Regions from separate parts of the Eubacterium sp. F2 genome, predicted to be linked through region 2. Evidence: riboswitches for the same ligand, from Rfam matches in the RefSeq annotation. Region 2 holds a riboswitch; the other holds the start of a gene.

Region 1 (7,496 bases), 500 kb from region 2:
GAACGGAGCGGCGGAACAGAGACTTACAGATGCTTCTGCCGTAAGACGTCAGATGCTGCAGAGAATGGGAGAGGTGAACAAGAATGGATCAGAAACAGCTGATTACGGAATACGCGGATAAAATTGCAGCGCTTCCGTACTCTGCGGGGCCTGCGCCAAGAATCATTCTTAAAAAAGACGGAAGAATTTTTGCCACAAAAAGAGGAACGGATTTCCGCTATATTTCCGATGAGGATATTATAGAAGTGTCCAGAATGCTGGATCAGCTGGATACCGTGGAGGCAGCTGCGCTCATGAAGCTGAAAAAGCAGAAAGCGATGATCCTTGCCCGTACACCTTTTGTCGGAAAATATATCGATGCCGGGAAGCCGATCGGAGCCTGCCTGGATGATATGGCACAGATTATCGGAAGAAGGGTTCCGATTGTTCACCGGAGTGTCCGTGAAATTACCGCTGCGCTGAATGATACGAGCGCGGTTCTGCTGAAGGGACGCTATGCGGTGACCTGCGGGCGGACGCTGTATGAGGCGTATACGGCGCTTCTGGTGCTGGAGAAGTCGGCAAAGGTAAATATCAAGGCATCTGTCATCGGCGGTGCCAGACATATCGGGAAGCTGGACTGCAGGATGATGCGGAATTTCTATTTATACCGGTATTCAAAGTCAGAAAGGGAGCAGGATGATGATATTGAGGGCTGAAGAAGAGTGCAGAGAGATGCTGGTCGTATACGGACAGAGGCTTCTGGCATCCGGACTGGTGCAGGGCACCTGGGGCAATCTTTCCGTACGCCTGAACGATGAGAAAATGCTGGTCACGCCTTCCGGACTGGATTATGAACGCCTTCAGCCGGAAGACATGGTGGTCGTTTCCATCAAAAACCTGAAATATGACCGTTTTGGAAACAAACCGACATCGGAAAGGGGCCTGCATGCGGGAATTTACCGTCGTCGTCCTGATGCCGGCGCGGTTATTCACACTCATTCGACATACTGCAGTGTGTTTGCGGCAGCAAAGATGCCTCTGGAGGTGGAAAATCCGGTTCTGGCTGAGGAAGTCGGAAGCATTATCCGGGTTGCGGATTATGCCCGCCCGGGGACGAATGCACTGTCCAGAAACACGATCCGTGCGCTCGGCAGCGGAAAGGGATGCATCATGGCGCATCACGGCATGATTTGCTGCGGAGTGGATCTGAAACAGGCCTTTCATACCTGCAGTGCGATTGAAGAGGCAGCGAGACAGTATATCGAAAGTCGCATAAACGACTGATTGTTTGAGCATTATCAAATAATTTAACCGGATGTAAAGAGTATTGAAAATATATTGTACACATGGCGCAGAAGTATTGACACCGCGGAGTGAAATCGATTAAGATAAAGTTGAAGATAACGGAAACGGAATGGATTCTAGAATACGTTCTCGTAAAAAAGTGAATATCCAGATGAAGCGATGTGGAGACTTTCTGTCAGCCGGCATGTGAACAGCCGGGGCAGGAAACCGATGGAGAAAACACCGGCTGCGCCACAGACGGTGTGAAGCTTTCAGGTACAAGGGACACATTGCGGATGGAGCTCTGGAAAGGCCGCGGGCAGATCAGTGAATTGTATGGTTTTGAATTGAAACTGTCCAAAGGCCGCCGAAGAAGTGATGCTTTCAGGCAAAAGTACTGAGATTTTGAGGCACGTTGAAGTTTACGTGCGGTCAAAGTCTCTTTTTTAATGCTTAAACGCTTTAACGCGTTAATGTGACTGAAGGCCAGAGTTGTTTGGAGAAGGGAGAAAATTATGAAGGACGAAAAGAAAGCTGTAAGCAGCGCTCCTGAAAGTTCGTCTGACGGATTGAAGAAGAACCTTGGTGTCGGTACTGCGCTGGCAACGGTAATCGGCTGTGTAATCGGATCCGGTGTGTTCTTTAAACCACAGGCAATTTTTACAACTACCGGAGGCGCTCCGGGAATGGGCATCCTCGCCTGGCTCGTCGTAGGCATCATCAGCATCTGCGCGGCACTGACCTTTGCAGAAGTTGCGGTGCTGATCCCGAAAACAGGCGGAATTGTCACCTATATCAGAGATATCTACAGCCCGAGACTGGGATTTGTCTGCGGCTGGGTGCAGGTTCTCCTGTTCTACCCGGCAATGATTTCCGCGCTGGCTGTAGCATTCGGCAATCAGGCAGCCATGTTTGTCGGCCAGAAATTCGCTGTCCCGATGGCACTGGTCTGCATTCTGATTCTGGTTATCGTGAACTGCATCAGCGCCAAGGCTGCCGGAAACCTGCAGATCGTATTCACCATATGCAAACTGGCACCGATCATTCTGCTGATCATCTTCGGATTCCTGAAGGGCGGAAGCTCCCAGCCTCTGATGAGCCCGATGATCGGAAAAGGCGTCAATCCGGTTTCCGCAATGGGCATGCTGCTCGTATCCGTTCTGTTTGCTTTTGAAGGATGGACCGGTGTAGGAGCCATCGCCGGAGAGCTGAAGAACCCTGGAAAAGACCTGCCGCGCGCGATTGTCGGAGGAGTTTCCGTAATCACCGCGATTTACCTGATCGTAAACCTGGCCTACCTGAAGGTCATCCCGGCATCCCAGCTGGCAGCCATGGATGCGCCAGCAGCCGCAGTAGCCATCAAGCTTTTCGGAAATGTCGGAGGAAAGATCATCGCTGTCGGCATCATGATTTCCGTATTCGGTGCCTGCAACGGATTCGTACTTTCCGGATCCAGAGTCATGTACTCCTTGGCTGTGGAGGGACTGTTCCCGAAGCATAAAATGTTCGCAAAGCTGAATAAATCCCAGGTTCCGGTAAACTCTATCTACCTGATTTCCATCATCGGAGCGATTTATTCCCTGAGCGGCCAGTTCAATACACTGACCAACCTCGCCGTATTCGCATGCTGGACCTTCTACACACTGAGCTTTGTCGGATGCATCAAGCTCCGCAAGGATCATCCGGAATGGAAGAGAACCTATAAAGTTCCTCTGTATCCGATTGTTCCAGCTATTGCAATCGCCAGCGGACTCTTCGTCGTCGTCGATCAGCTCTTCCTGGCAGGCCTTCAGACCACAATCCTGTCGGCATGCAGTATCGTTGTCATGCTCATCGGTGTTCCAGTCTACAAGGCACTGGAAAACAAGCTGGAGAAGGAAGAAGCCAGCGTAGAGAGCAAGTGTGCGTAATTGAAGAAGGCGTGCAGATGAGGATTGCTCGTTGAAGAAGTGTAAATGAGAACTTGACAACTTTCTGTATTAACCATACAATTAACCCATACGATTTTTGTGAAATAACATAATTTATGGGGCGTGGACAGAGAAATCTGTTCAGGAAAAGGCCATTTCGCGATGGTCTTTTTCTTTTCTCTGAATGCAGACGGCCCCATATTTTGGGGACAAAAAGAAAAGAGGCAAGGATGAAATTCGGACTGATTGGCAGAACACTCGGACACAGCTGTTCGCCGGAGATTCACCAGAAACTGTTCCAGGCGCTGTACCAGGAGGGAAACAGCTATGAACTGCTGGAAATGGAGCCGGAAGAACTGGAAAGCCGCCTGAAGCAGCTGGCGGCAGAAGGGTATACGGGCGTTAACGTCACGATCCCGTATAAACGAGCAGTTATGCCCTTCCTGAAGGGGGTCTCTGCAGAGGCAGAGGCTATCGGCGCGGTGAACACCATCAAATTTACGGAAGATGGCATGTTCGGTTTTAATACCGATTATACGGGCTTTGGAAGGTCGCTTCTGGGAATGGGGGCAGATCCTCATGGAAAGGTCTGTGTAGTTCTGGGCACCGGCGGTGCCGCAAGGGCCGTCGTGCAGTTCCTGGCTGACCATGCCCCGAAAGAGCTTCTGGCTGTATCCCGTCATAAAAATGAGCAGGACGAATTCCGGGAATTTTTGGAAAAGAACGGCGGCAGTCTGATTTCTTATGAGGAACTCGACGGCAGAAGCGGAGATATCCTGGTGAACTGCACGCCGGTAGGAATGTTCCCGAAAACCGGAAAGGCCGCGGTTTCTGAAGAAGTGGTGAAGAATTTCCACGCAGCCATGGATCTGATTTACAACCCGAAGGAAACGGAGTTCCTCAGAATGGGAAGAGTCAATGGCCTGAAAACCAGAAACGGCATGTACATGCTGACGGCACAGGCTGTAGCTGCGGAGGAAATCTGGCAGAATCTGCAGGTCCCTGAAGAAATCCTGCAGAAGATTGCGGAGGACATGGAAGCATGACGGAAGAGAAAAAGAAATCGAACATTATTCTGATCGGAATGCCGGGATGCGGAAAAAGCAGTTTCGGACGCCGGCTTGCAGAAGCTCTGGGCCGTCCTTTCCGGGATGCAGATGACGTCCTGGTGGAGCGGGAGCATAGAACGATTAAAGATTTATTCGATGAAGGAGAAGACGCCTTCCGGGATGCGGAAATCCGGACAAGCCACTATTTATCTGGGGGAAACGGCCTGGTCATCGCATGCGGAGGCGGAGTTGTGGAGAGAGAAGAAAATATCCGCCTGTACAGGGAAACGGGTACAATCATCTTTCTGGACCGTTCCCCGGAGGCCATCATGGGAGATGTGGAAACCGGAGGACGCCCGCTTCTGAAAGAGGGAAAGCAGAGAGTTCTGGATCTATACAGCAGACGGATCGGAAAGTATCGGGCGGCTGCCGATTACACGGTGAAAAATGACGGAACGGAGGAGCAGGTCCAGGAAAAACTGCTTCGGCTGGTAAAGGAGGAAAAGCTGTGAAGAAAATCGGATCCGTGAAACTCGGAGATGGCATGCCAGCAGTCTGCGTTCCGGTTATGGGGAAAGACTTCAGCGAGTTAAAGCACAGTCTGGAAGCTGCAGGGCAGGTTCCCCATGATGTCGTCGAGCTGAGAATGGACAGTCTGGAACAGGCACAGAGTAAGGGAATGGTCAGAAAAGCCTTATCCCTTGCTAGGGAAGTTTTGCCGCAGATGAATCTGCTGTATACCTTCCGGACGGCGGAAGAGGGCGGGGAACAGGAAATTTCCGAAGATCGTTATTTTACGATGCTTGGTGAAGCTGTGGAATCCGGTCTTGCGGACGCTGTTGACATAGAGTTTTACAAGGACTGTGACAAGATCAGCGGGATGATAGAAAAGGCGAAGAAGCAGAAGGTATTCGTGATTCTGAGCTCCCATGATTTTCAGAAGACGCCGCCGCGTGAAGAGCTGATTAATCGCCTTATTACGATGCGGGATCTCGGCGCGGATGCGGCCAAGATCGCCTGCATGCCGGAAAATGATGAGGATGTGTTTACCCTGATGGGCGCGACTGCAGAGGTAAAACGCAGATTTCCGGATCAGCTGCTGATCACCATGGCCATGGGCGGAAGAGGAACACTGAGCCGGATCGGCGGAGAAACAGACGGCTCCTGCCTGACCTTCGGATGCGCGGAAAAGGCCTCTGCACCAGGCCAGATGAATGCCGGGGATCTCCGGAAAATCCTGGAAAGCATCCATTCGGCCGTGCAAAAAGTATAATGTATACATAACTATACAAAAAAGTTTTTAATGGCAATAAAAATATTTTATAAAACGACTGTATTGATATCGGAAACGCACACATGCATAAAAATGTGATTTTATGCAGATGCAGTCGTTTCAAGGCATTTAGAGAAAAGTGAGAATAAGGAGCGGGGGATAAAATCCCCCTGCTTTTTATGTGTTGATCATGTGACAGGAAAATGTCAGGAACTTGACCTTTTAGGATTTATGGTTTATATTTGATATAGCTGAGGAGATATTGGGGACAAAATTTGTTTACTAAGCATGAATGTGTTCTGAATACGGAACATTGTATGCAAGCAGTTCTGCCGCCGTTTCTCCGGGCATGGTTCATTTATTATTTTCTTTTTATTACAATTTAATTACAGTTAGGAGTTGAGTTTTTTGGCTACATTCTTACTTGGAATTGTCATCCTGATTGTAGGCGGAGCTCTCTATGGTACATTATGTGAGCGCGTCTTCCAGCCTGACGACCGCGAAACTCCTGCTTATGCGAAACAGGACGGAGTTGACTTCGTACCGATGGCAACTTGGCGTAACTGCCTGATCAACCTGTTGAACATTGCGGGAACAGGCCCGATCCTCGGACCTATTCAGGGTATCCTGTTTGGACCTATCGCACTTATCACTATTCCTATCGGAAACGTAATCGGCGGTTCTTTCCACGATTATTTCTGCGGCATGATCTGCACACGTGAAGGCGGACTGCAGATGCCTGAGATGATCAGAAAGTTCACCAACAAGGGCGTATACATGGTATACAACATCTTCGTTTCCGTACTGCTGCTCCTCGTTGGTGCTGTATTCGTATACACACCTGGAGACATTGCGGCAACGCAGGTATTCCATTTCTCCGGACTCGCAACAGATCCTAAGACATGGGTTATCTACGGAGTTATCTTTGTTTACTACCTGATCGCTACAGTATTCCCGATCGATAAGATCATCGGAAGAGTTTACCCGATCTTCGGAATCATTCTGGTATTCTCCGCAGTCGGAATCTTCTTCGCTCTGATCTTTGAGAAGATGCCTCTGGTCAACATCTGGGATTCCTGGAACACATCCAGCTTCAACTATGCTGCTTACTTCAAGGCAGGACACTTCGTTCCTATCTTCTTCGTAACAGTAGCCTGCGGAATTCTGTCCGGATTCCATTCCACACAGACCGCGCTGATTTCCAGAACAATCAAGACTGAGCATGAAGGCCACTGGACATTCTACAACATGATGATGTGCGAAGGTTTCATCGCTATGTGCTGGGCTGCCGGCACAATGGCTATGATTCAGCTGACAGCTGCTCACGGCGGCATCAACTTCCAGCTGGATCCTTCCACAGGAGTTATGAGCTACTTCCAGAACGTTAATGGCACAATGACAGCCATCTCCGCTACATCTGTAGTAGGTGTTGTCTGCAAGTACTGCCTGGGTTCTGTCGGTGGTACAATCGCTCTGGTCGGTGTTATCATTCTGCCGATCACATCCGGAGACACAGCACTGCGTGCTCTGCGTCTGATGGTTGCAGATACATTCCATATCAAGCAGGATAACAACGCTAAGCGTTTCGCACTGGCTGTTCCTATTTACGCACTGACACTGATCATCCTGATCTGGGCTAAGTTCGATCCAAACGGATTCACAACACTGTGGAGATACTTCGCTTGGTCCAACCAGACCATGGCACTGTTCGCACTGTGCGCAATCATGATCTGGATGATTGTCAACAACAAGAAGAAGTTCATCTGGATGCCGATGATTCCGCTGGCATTCTACTCTGTAGTATGTGTATCCTACATCTGCAACGCGCAGATCGGATTCCACCTGCCATGGAAGGCATCCTACATCATCTCCTTCGTTGTTGCGATCGTACTGATTGCTATTTCCATCCACACAGGAAACAAGCGTGTTGCAGCAGATCATTCTCTGAATTAAGAGTGACGATGCAGACGTGCTGATGAGGCATGGAAAATAAATACG
Region 2 (7,496 bases):
AGTTGAGCTTCTTTCCATGCTGCTTGAACAGATCGTGGACAACCGGGTTGTTCTGATGAACGTAAGTAGGGTTCTTATCGCATGCGGATACGCAGTTTCCGGAGATGATCGCGCCGTCCATAACCTCTGTCGGGCTGAGCAGTGTCGGCAGGATCTTCTTTGCGTCTACGCCGTAAACGTATGTATCATGCAGAAGTCCCTGGCTCTGCAGCATCTGGACATAAGCAACTCTCGGCAGATCCGGGTACTTTTCCAGTCCTTCCTTGATGGTGCATGTCTCAAATACCTCTGTTTCATCCGGTGTGAGGTCTCTTGCGAGCTCGCCGACATAGGATGCAACGCGGAATCCGGCCATTCTTACAGCTCTCTCGTAGTCGTGCTGTTTGATTCCGTCAACCGGCTCCAGAACCATAACCAGGTTCAGTGTCTTGGAGAACGGTGTGTAGTCAGCTCCCGGGCCGGTCATGTCGATGACGCCTTCCTGGAATCCGACGATCGGGCCGGCGGTTACGACAGCCATACCCTTCAGTGCATAGGTCTTTCCGGATCCTACGGTATCAACTTTGGAAACTACTCCAGGAAATTCTCCGCCGTTTCCTTCAACCTTTACACGCGGCTCGATAACATCCTTAACCGGTGTAATGCGGACAGACTCTCCTGGTTTAGCGATATCGAACTCCGCAGTCTTGAGATGTTCATCTTCAAGTGCCAGCTTGGTCAGTTCCTCTTTGCTGACGTAGAGGATGCCGTCCTGCACCTTGGACTCATCTGCAAACTGGATATCCGTAATGTGGATATATCCCATTTCCAGCTTCATATCTGGTTCCCTCCTTTTCAGAAGAATTGTTAATGATTAAGTGTAGTGTTAGAATTAATGTCCTAGCGTTAATATATCTAATATTCAGCAGCTTCAGCCCACATGATTCTGCGGATTACAGCCACTCATCAGCAGATGACATGCCGCTTTCGATCAGTGTCATGTCTACCAGCTGGAAATCCTTATAAACCCCCGGTTTATACGTAAATGTGCGTTTTTCGAATTTATCGCAGGTCTCCACCGCGCGTTCGATCAGCTCTATGGAACGTGCATCCGGCTTGCCTGTCTGCTTCCTGACGAGCAGAGATTTATACGGGGTTTCGTTCGGTTTCACGCTGCCGGAAAGCGGATGCGTCAGAAGTTCATGGCCCTGCATGATCCAGTTCATCGCTTCCTCCAGAATTTCCCGATACGAAACCTCTTTATAGACAACGTCATGAGTATTGCTGAACTTCTCATCGACCATCGGATTGTTAGTAATGATGATATATCCGGTACCCATGACCTTCTCCTCTCCGCGTCATAAACAACGCATCTTTCTGACAGATCCCTCTGTCTCCCGCACATCCGATGAATAAAAAAGGGGGGCGTCCCTGCAGAATGCTCTGATTTCTGCGGTCGTCCCTTCTGTCTGCAATGTGAAAGAGGATGTGTCCTCCTGCATAGATCCAGAATCCAGTCCGTTTTCCAGTCCTTTTACCTGAAAGTTTCACAGCATGTGCTGCTTGCCCCTTCGGCTGCCGCCCGCAGCGGCGATCTCCCGGAAAACATCAGCCCGTATTGCATAGTTACAATCTATACCTCATCGGATTTCACATTCATATTATCAATTCGTTAATCTTTAGTCAATGGATTTTTCCCAGATTCATTTTTGCAATCGCGATTATTAAAAGGCAGGGTTTATTTTTGTTATGTCAGACATAAATCCTGCAAATAGTACATAATCGCCGCACAATACCTGCTTATTCTGTCAATTCATATTCCCACGGTAGGTTTCTGATTAGTCTTCATGCATCAGGCCGGCAGCACGGTGTTATGCAGCAAAGCAGGCGTTCCCTTGCCCGGTGAATTTTGTCAGATGAACATGCGGCCTGTCCGCCCTCTTAAATCAGGATCTGAGGATCTTCAGGGCGGAGAATCTGCTTCACCTGATTGTCCCGAATTTCCCAGATATTTCCGCAGACATGGAACGGCGACCAGTCGTCTATATCGAAGATGCGCTCCCAGCTCTCGCGGATTCTGCGTTCTTCCTCAGGAAACATGCCCGCGTACTTCCCCTGCATGATCTGAAAGCGGCTTTCGACGCCCAGATCCCGCAGATGCTGATGATAGGCCTGATCATCTGCCTCGTCTTTCGGCAGATAAATGCGGTTCAGAACATAATCCCACTTTCCGTCGTCGAACAGACAGATTTTCTCGCGCGGCACGTCGATCACATAGACGACCGTTCCCTCAATTGGTTTCAGACAGTTTTCCCGGCATACTGAGCACCAGATCGGCGCGTGCACGTCGTCCGGCTTCGGCACAATTTTTGCGACCCGCTCCGTCAGCCAGTCGTAGCTTTCCAGAAACAGCGGTGCGATGTCTCCGAGATGAAGCTGTACATATAATCTCTGATTGATGATCCTGCCGTCCCTTCTCAGCTGTTCCAGGGTTTTATCATTCTGCCTCGTATAGAGACGCACCACCGGACGGTCCACGAGCTGCTTCAGTCTTTCGCTTGTAATCATAATTTTCACACACCTTCCTTGTAAAAAAGAGCCTTCTGCACTCTGTGCTGGGGAGTGCGGAAGGCTCTGTTCCATTCTTCTCATTTCGCTGCGGAGTGCAGAAGTCCCGGAACCGGCCCGCAGAACCTTCTCTGCTTCGTTCCTGCGGCAAAAGTATCCTGTGCTGAGGGAATACCTGTAAATTCCTGAAATCCTGTTTCTCTGCAGCCTGGTCAGCTGAGACGCTGAAGATCCGGACTAGATGTATTTCTGAATCATTGCCTCAATGGACTCAGGTGTGCACTCATCCTTTACGAGCTCTTCAACCTTCTCGCCGTCCTTGTAGATTGCCATGACCGGCAGTCCCAGAACCTGCTGCTTGATGGCAGCGCGGCGTGCATGTGTAGTGTTCAGAGAAGCGAACTTAATCTTGTCGCCGTACTTATCAGCAAACTCGTGAACCTTTGGCATCAGAGCCATGCATGGCTGGCATCCGTCACCAAAGAAATCTACGAATACATATCCGTCTTTATAGTTCAGAACTTCTTCATCAAAATTTTTCTTATCGCACTCTACCATTGTAATGCCTCCTGTATTCATTTTCATCAGTTCCCGGTCTGTGGGCGGCCGGACCTGCCGATCATATTCTGATTTCTGATATCCGCCGGTCCTCCGCTCCCGCGGCGCCGGCAGTTCTGCATCAATCCCTGCGGTCAGTTTAATAGTTGGACATACTCTTTTCTACCTGAACAGCAGCGATCGCTCCGTCTGCGGCAGCGGTAACAACCTGACGCAGGCTCTTCACACGTACATCTCCGGCTGCATATACGCCCGGTAGATTGGTGTGCATATCCTGATCTGTAGGAATGTATCCGCGCTCGTCCATTTCCAGTCCGGTACCCTCGAAAATCTTGGTATTCGGAACCGTTCCGACGAATCCGAACAGACCGAACATACCGTCGTCCGGATCTGCTTCGATCGTTGTAATCTCGCCGGTCTTGACATTCTTTACATCCATGGAGGAAAGCAGTCCCTCTCCGTGGAGAGCAACAACTACTGTATCCCACATGAAGTGGAGCTTCGGGTTCTTGAATGCCTTTTCCTGAACATGCTTGTCTGCACGCAGTTCGTCTCTTCTGTGAATGACGGTTACCTTGCGGGCAAACTTGGTCAGGTACATGGCCTCTTCAACTGCGGAATTTCCGCCGCCTACTACATAAACTTCAAAATCTTCAAAGAAGTTCGCGTCACATGTTGCGCAGTAAGATACGCCCTTTCCTGTGAACACGCCCTCATTCTCGCATCCGATCGGGCGCGCATGCGCTCCGGAAGCGATGATTACGTTGTGCGTCTTATAATCCTGCTTTACACCATGCAGGACTTTGACATCACCCTTCAGTTCTACTGACTGAATGCTGTCAGACGCTCTTTTTGCGCCAAAGCCTTCTGCCTGTTTTGCCATACGGGCAACCAGCTCCGGTCCAGACTCACCCTGAACAGCCTGTCCCGGGTAATTCTCAATGCTGTCCGTGATCGCAATCTGTCCGCCGTCCTGGCCTCTCTCCAGAATCAGCGCGTTCATCTGGCTGCGTCCGGCATACAGACCTGCAGACAGGCCGGCCGGTCCGGCTCCGATGATGACCACATCATAGATTTCTTCCATATTGCACCTCCATAACATCGCATAACCGCGGTGTCATTCTTTTCCCGATGGTCGATATCTCGACATACCTCAGTGTCAGAGCAAACACCTTATTCAGCATCCCGGAAATATCTGTCTACCCCTATTATATCGATTTTTTCGATATTGACAACCATTTCTGAACACGATCCTGATATTTTTTAATCATGATTACATACTACAATTTCACGATTGTATTTTTGTTAACAATCAACAATTTCTATGCAAGCAGAATTTCATTTGTCACATGTATAACCTATTACCTTGCTATGTTTGTTTTGTCTCTATTCTAAAAATCTCCTGTATTGCTGTGAATAGGAAATATCAATTAGACATTTCTGAATTATTTGCTAGTCTTGAAATGGACATATACACAAACATACACATCAACCGACGTTACAGAGATACAAGGAGAAAGATAAATGGCTGACTACAGAGAAATGTGGAAAGAGCTCGGCATGGACGTCGAGAATCATGACAACCTGTGCGCGGTCCTGCCGCAGGCAATCGGAGACGTATTCCTGTCTCAGAAAAACAGGCCGGAGAAAATGGATTACTTCGATTTCGTCATTGCCGAGGTTCACGGCGTACGCCCGGCTGAGCTGAAAAAATTCAGAGAGGAAGGCGGAAAGGTCTTCGGCACATTCTGCACCTACGTACCAGATGAGGTAATCTTCGCTGCTGGCGGAATCGCAACCGGCCTGTGCGCAGGTTCTCAGTTCTGGGTACCGGGCGGCGAACAGGTTCTTCCTGCCAATGTCTGTCCTCTGATCAAGGCCAGCGTCGGCGCCCGCCTGACCAGAACCTGCCCGTTCTTCCGTCTGGCCGATATGTACATCGGCGAGACAACCTGCGACGGAAAGAAGAAAGCTTATGAAATTCTGTCTCAGGACGTTCCGATGCACATCATGGACCTTCCGCAGATGAAGCGCCCAGAAGACATCGAGAAATGGGCCGGCGAAATCAAGACGCTGATTGCCAGGGTTGAGGAAGTCACCGGAAACAAGATCACCGCCGCTGCACTGAAGAAGAACATCCACCTGATCAATGAAAAGAGAAAGGCCCTGATGCGCCTGTACAAGCTGCGCCAGAACCCGGTTGTTCCAATCAGCGGAACGGATGTCCTCCTGATTTCCCAGATCGCCTTCTACGACGACCCGGCACGGTTCACCCAGAAGGTCAACGAGCTCTGTGATGAGCTGGACGAGCGCGTAGCCAAGGGCATCTCCGCCGTTCCTGAGGGCAGCAAGAGAATCATGATTACCGGCACCCCGATGGCCGTTCCAAACTGGAAGATGCACAACATCATCGAGACTTCCGGCGCGGCAATCGTCTGTGAAGAGACCTGCACCGGCACCCGCTACTTCGAGAATCTTGTCGACGAGTCCGGCGAGACCCTGGACGACATGATCCACGCACTGGCTGAGCGCTACATGAAGATCAACTGCGCATGCTTCACACCGAACACCGGAAGAATCGACGACATCAAGCGCCTCGCCAGAGACTATCACGCAGACGGCGTCATCGATATCCACCTGAAGTTCTGCACAACTTACGATGTAGAAGACTACTTCGTCGAGAAAGAGATGAAGAAGGACGGAACCCCGTTCCTGGAGATCGAGACCGACTACACCGACAGCGATTCCCAGCAGCTGAAGACCAGAGTCGAGGCCTTCATCGAGATGCTGAGCTAGTGAATCAGACAAAAACAACAAGCAAGAAAAAACAGCCGGCGCTCAGTCCGGCTGTTTGCATCTGCCTGAAAAAGAAAGGAGCCGGATATGGATACAGAACAGCAGCTGCATTACTATATCCTGTTTAAAAATCACACAGACGGGACCGCCATGTATCACGCTCTGAAATCTTCCGGCCTGAAGGCGCAGATCGCCCCGACGCCGCGCCAGCTCAGCGTCTGCTGCGGCGTTTCTCTGATCATCCAGCCGGAAGAAATTCCGGAAATCCGGAAAATTGCAGAAGAACAGCAGCTGGATTATGTTAAAATAGAGAGCGTGAACAATCCATTTAAGAGGGGGTAAACATGTATTACATTGGCATAGATATCGGCTCTACCGCATCCAAAGTATGCGTACTTCCGCCGAAGGAAGGCGCAGCGGAAGACATCATGCGCTGTGAAGTTCTTCCGACCGGATGGAGCAGCAAAGTTACATCCGCATCCATCAAAAAGCAGCTGGAGCCTTACCTGAACAGCGAAGAGGGCTGCCGGACCGTCGCAACCGGATACGGCCGCATTTCCGTCGACTACGCGGATAAGGTCATCACAGAGATTTCCTGCCACGCAAGAGGCGGATTTGAGCTCGCCGGAAAAGACTGTTCCGTTATCGACATCGGCGGACAGGACACCAAGTTCATCAGCGTCCACAATGGAAAAGCCATTGATTTCCTGATGAACGACAAATGCGCTGCCGGAACGGGAAAATTCATTGAGGTCATGGCCAACCGCCTCGGCGTCACGATCGAGGACATGTTCGAGCTGGCCGAGGAAGGCCATGCGAACGGGCATCCGGTTTCCATCAGTTCCCTGTGTACCGTATTCGCTGAATCCGAAGTCATCAACTACATGGGAGAAGGCAAGGATAAGGAAGACCTTGCCGCCGGCATCATCCAGTCCGTCGCGCTGAAGGTCGCAACCCTGGTCCAGCGCCGCGAACTGCAGGACTACGTCATCCTGACCGGAGGCCTGAGCCAGAGCCATTTCCTTGCTTCCCTGCTCTCCAGTGAACTGCACACAGAAGTTCATCCGATGGAAAACGGCCGCTTTGCGGGAGCTCTGGGCGCTGCCCTTCTGGCAAAAGAAAAACTCCAGTAAGAACAGCAAGTGACAAAAGGTGCAAAGTTTACCACTGTTTTATCAGACGAAAAGGGGCGGGATTTTGCAGAATCCCGCCCCTTTTTCCTATTCATTTTATTTTTCAGGCCCGGAAACGAAAGACACCGGCCTATTTGAACTTGCTCATGACGAACTCACGGAAGCTGACAGCCGCCGGCGCCATGGCAATGGTCTTATTCCAGATCATGTAGAATTCACGTTTCAGGTTCAGTTCATCATCCGCGAAACGGAACATAATGAAATCATCGTTTTTCTGGTTTTCTGCAACGGAACGCGGGATAACCGATACACCCACGCCTGCCGTTACACAGTGGCAGACTGCATCCAGGCTGTTTACGGAAGCGGCAGAGTTCAGATGCAGACCGTGCTGTTCATACACCCGCTCTTCAAACGTGCTGCGTGTCGCAGATCCGCCTTCCCGCAGAACGAAAGGCTCGTGGA

What was found. A riboswitch is a leader RNA that binds a small molecule or an ion and turns the genes downstream of it on or off. The one in region 2 is predicted to bind glycine.
Region 1: another riboswitch for glycine. It lies ahead of ACI77B_RS01585 (APC family permease); the one in region 2 lies ahead of ACI77B_RS03725 (GrdX family protein).

The regions. Positions count from the first base shown of each region.
Region 1 is NZ_CP176393.1:398,411-405,906, reverse strand. Features, by position in the region: gene ACI77B_RS01600 (hypothetical protein) at 1-121, shown strand, start outside; gene ACI77B_RS01595 (class II aldolase/adducin family protein) at 84-698, shown strand; gene ACI77B_RS01590 (class II aldolase/adducin family protein) at 679-1,266, shown strand; glycine riboswitch at 1,439-1,565, shown strand; gene ACI77B_RS01585 (APC family permease) at 1,782-3,176, shown strand; gene aroE (shikimate dehydrogenase) at 3,407-4,222, shown strand; gene ACI77B_RS01575 (shikimate kinase) at 4,219-4,737, shown strand; gene aroD (type I 3-dehydroquinate dehydratase) at 4,734-5,498, shown strand; gene ACI77B_RS01565 (carbon starvation CstA family protein) at 5,907-7,451, shown strand.
Region 2 is NZ_CP176393.1:901,338-908,833, reverse strand. Features, by position in the region: gene ACI77B_RS03730 (glycine/sarcosine/betaine reductase component B subunit) at 1-817, opposite strand, end outside; gene ACI77B_RS03725 (GrdX family protein) at 933-1,319, opposite strand; glycine riboswitch at 1,496-1,590, opposite strand; gene ACI77B_RS03720 (DUF3841 domain-containing protein) at 1,921-2,547, opposite strand; gene trxA (thioredoxin TrxA) at 2,785-3,105, opposite strand; gene trxB (thioredoxin-disulfide reductase) at 3,245-4,189, opposite strand; gene ACI77B_RS03705 (double-cubane-cluster-containing anaerobic reductase) at 4,630-5,901, shown strand; gene ACI77B_RS03700 (DUF3343 domain-containing protein) at 5,989-6,243, shown strand; gene ACI77B_RS03695 (acyl-CoA dehydratase activase) at 6,246-7,034, shown strand; gene ACI77B_RS03690 (selenium metabolism-associated LysR family transcriptional regulator) at 7,165-7,496, opposite strand, start outside.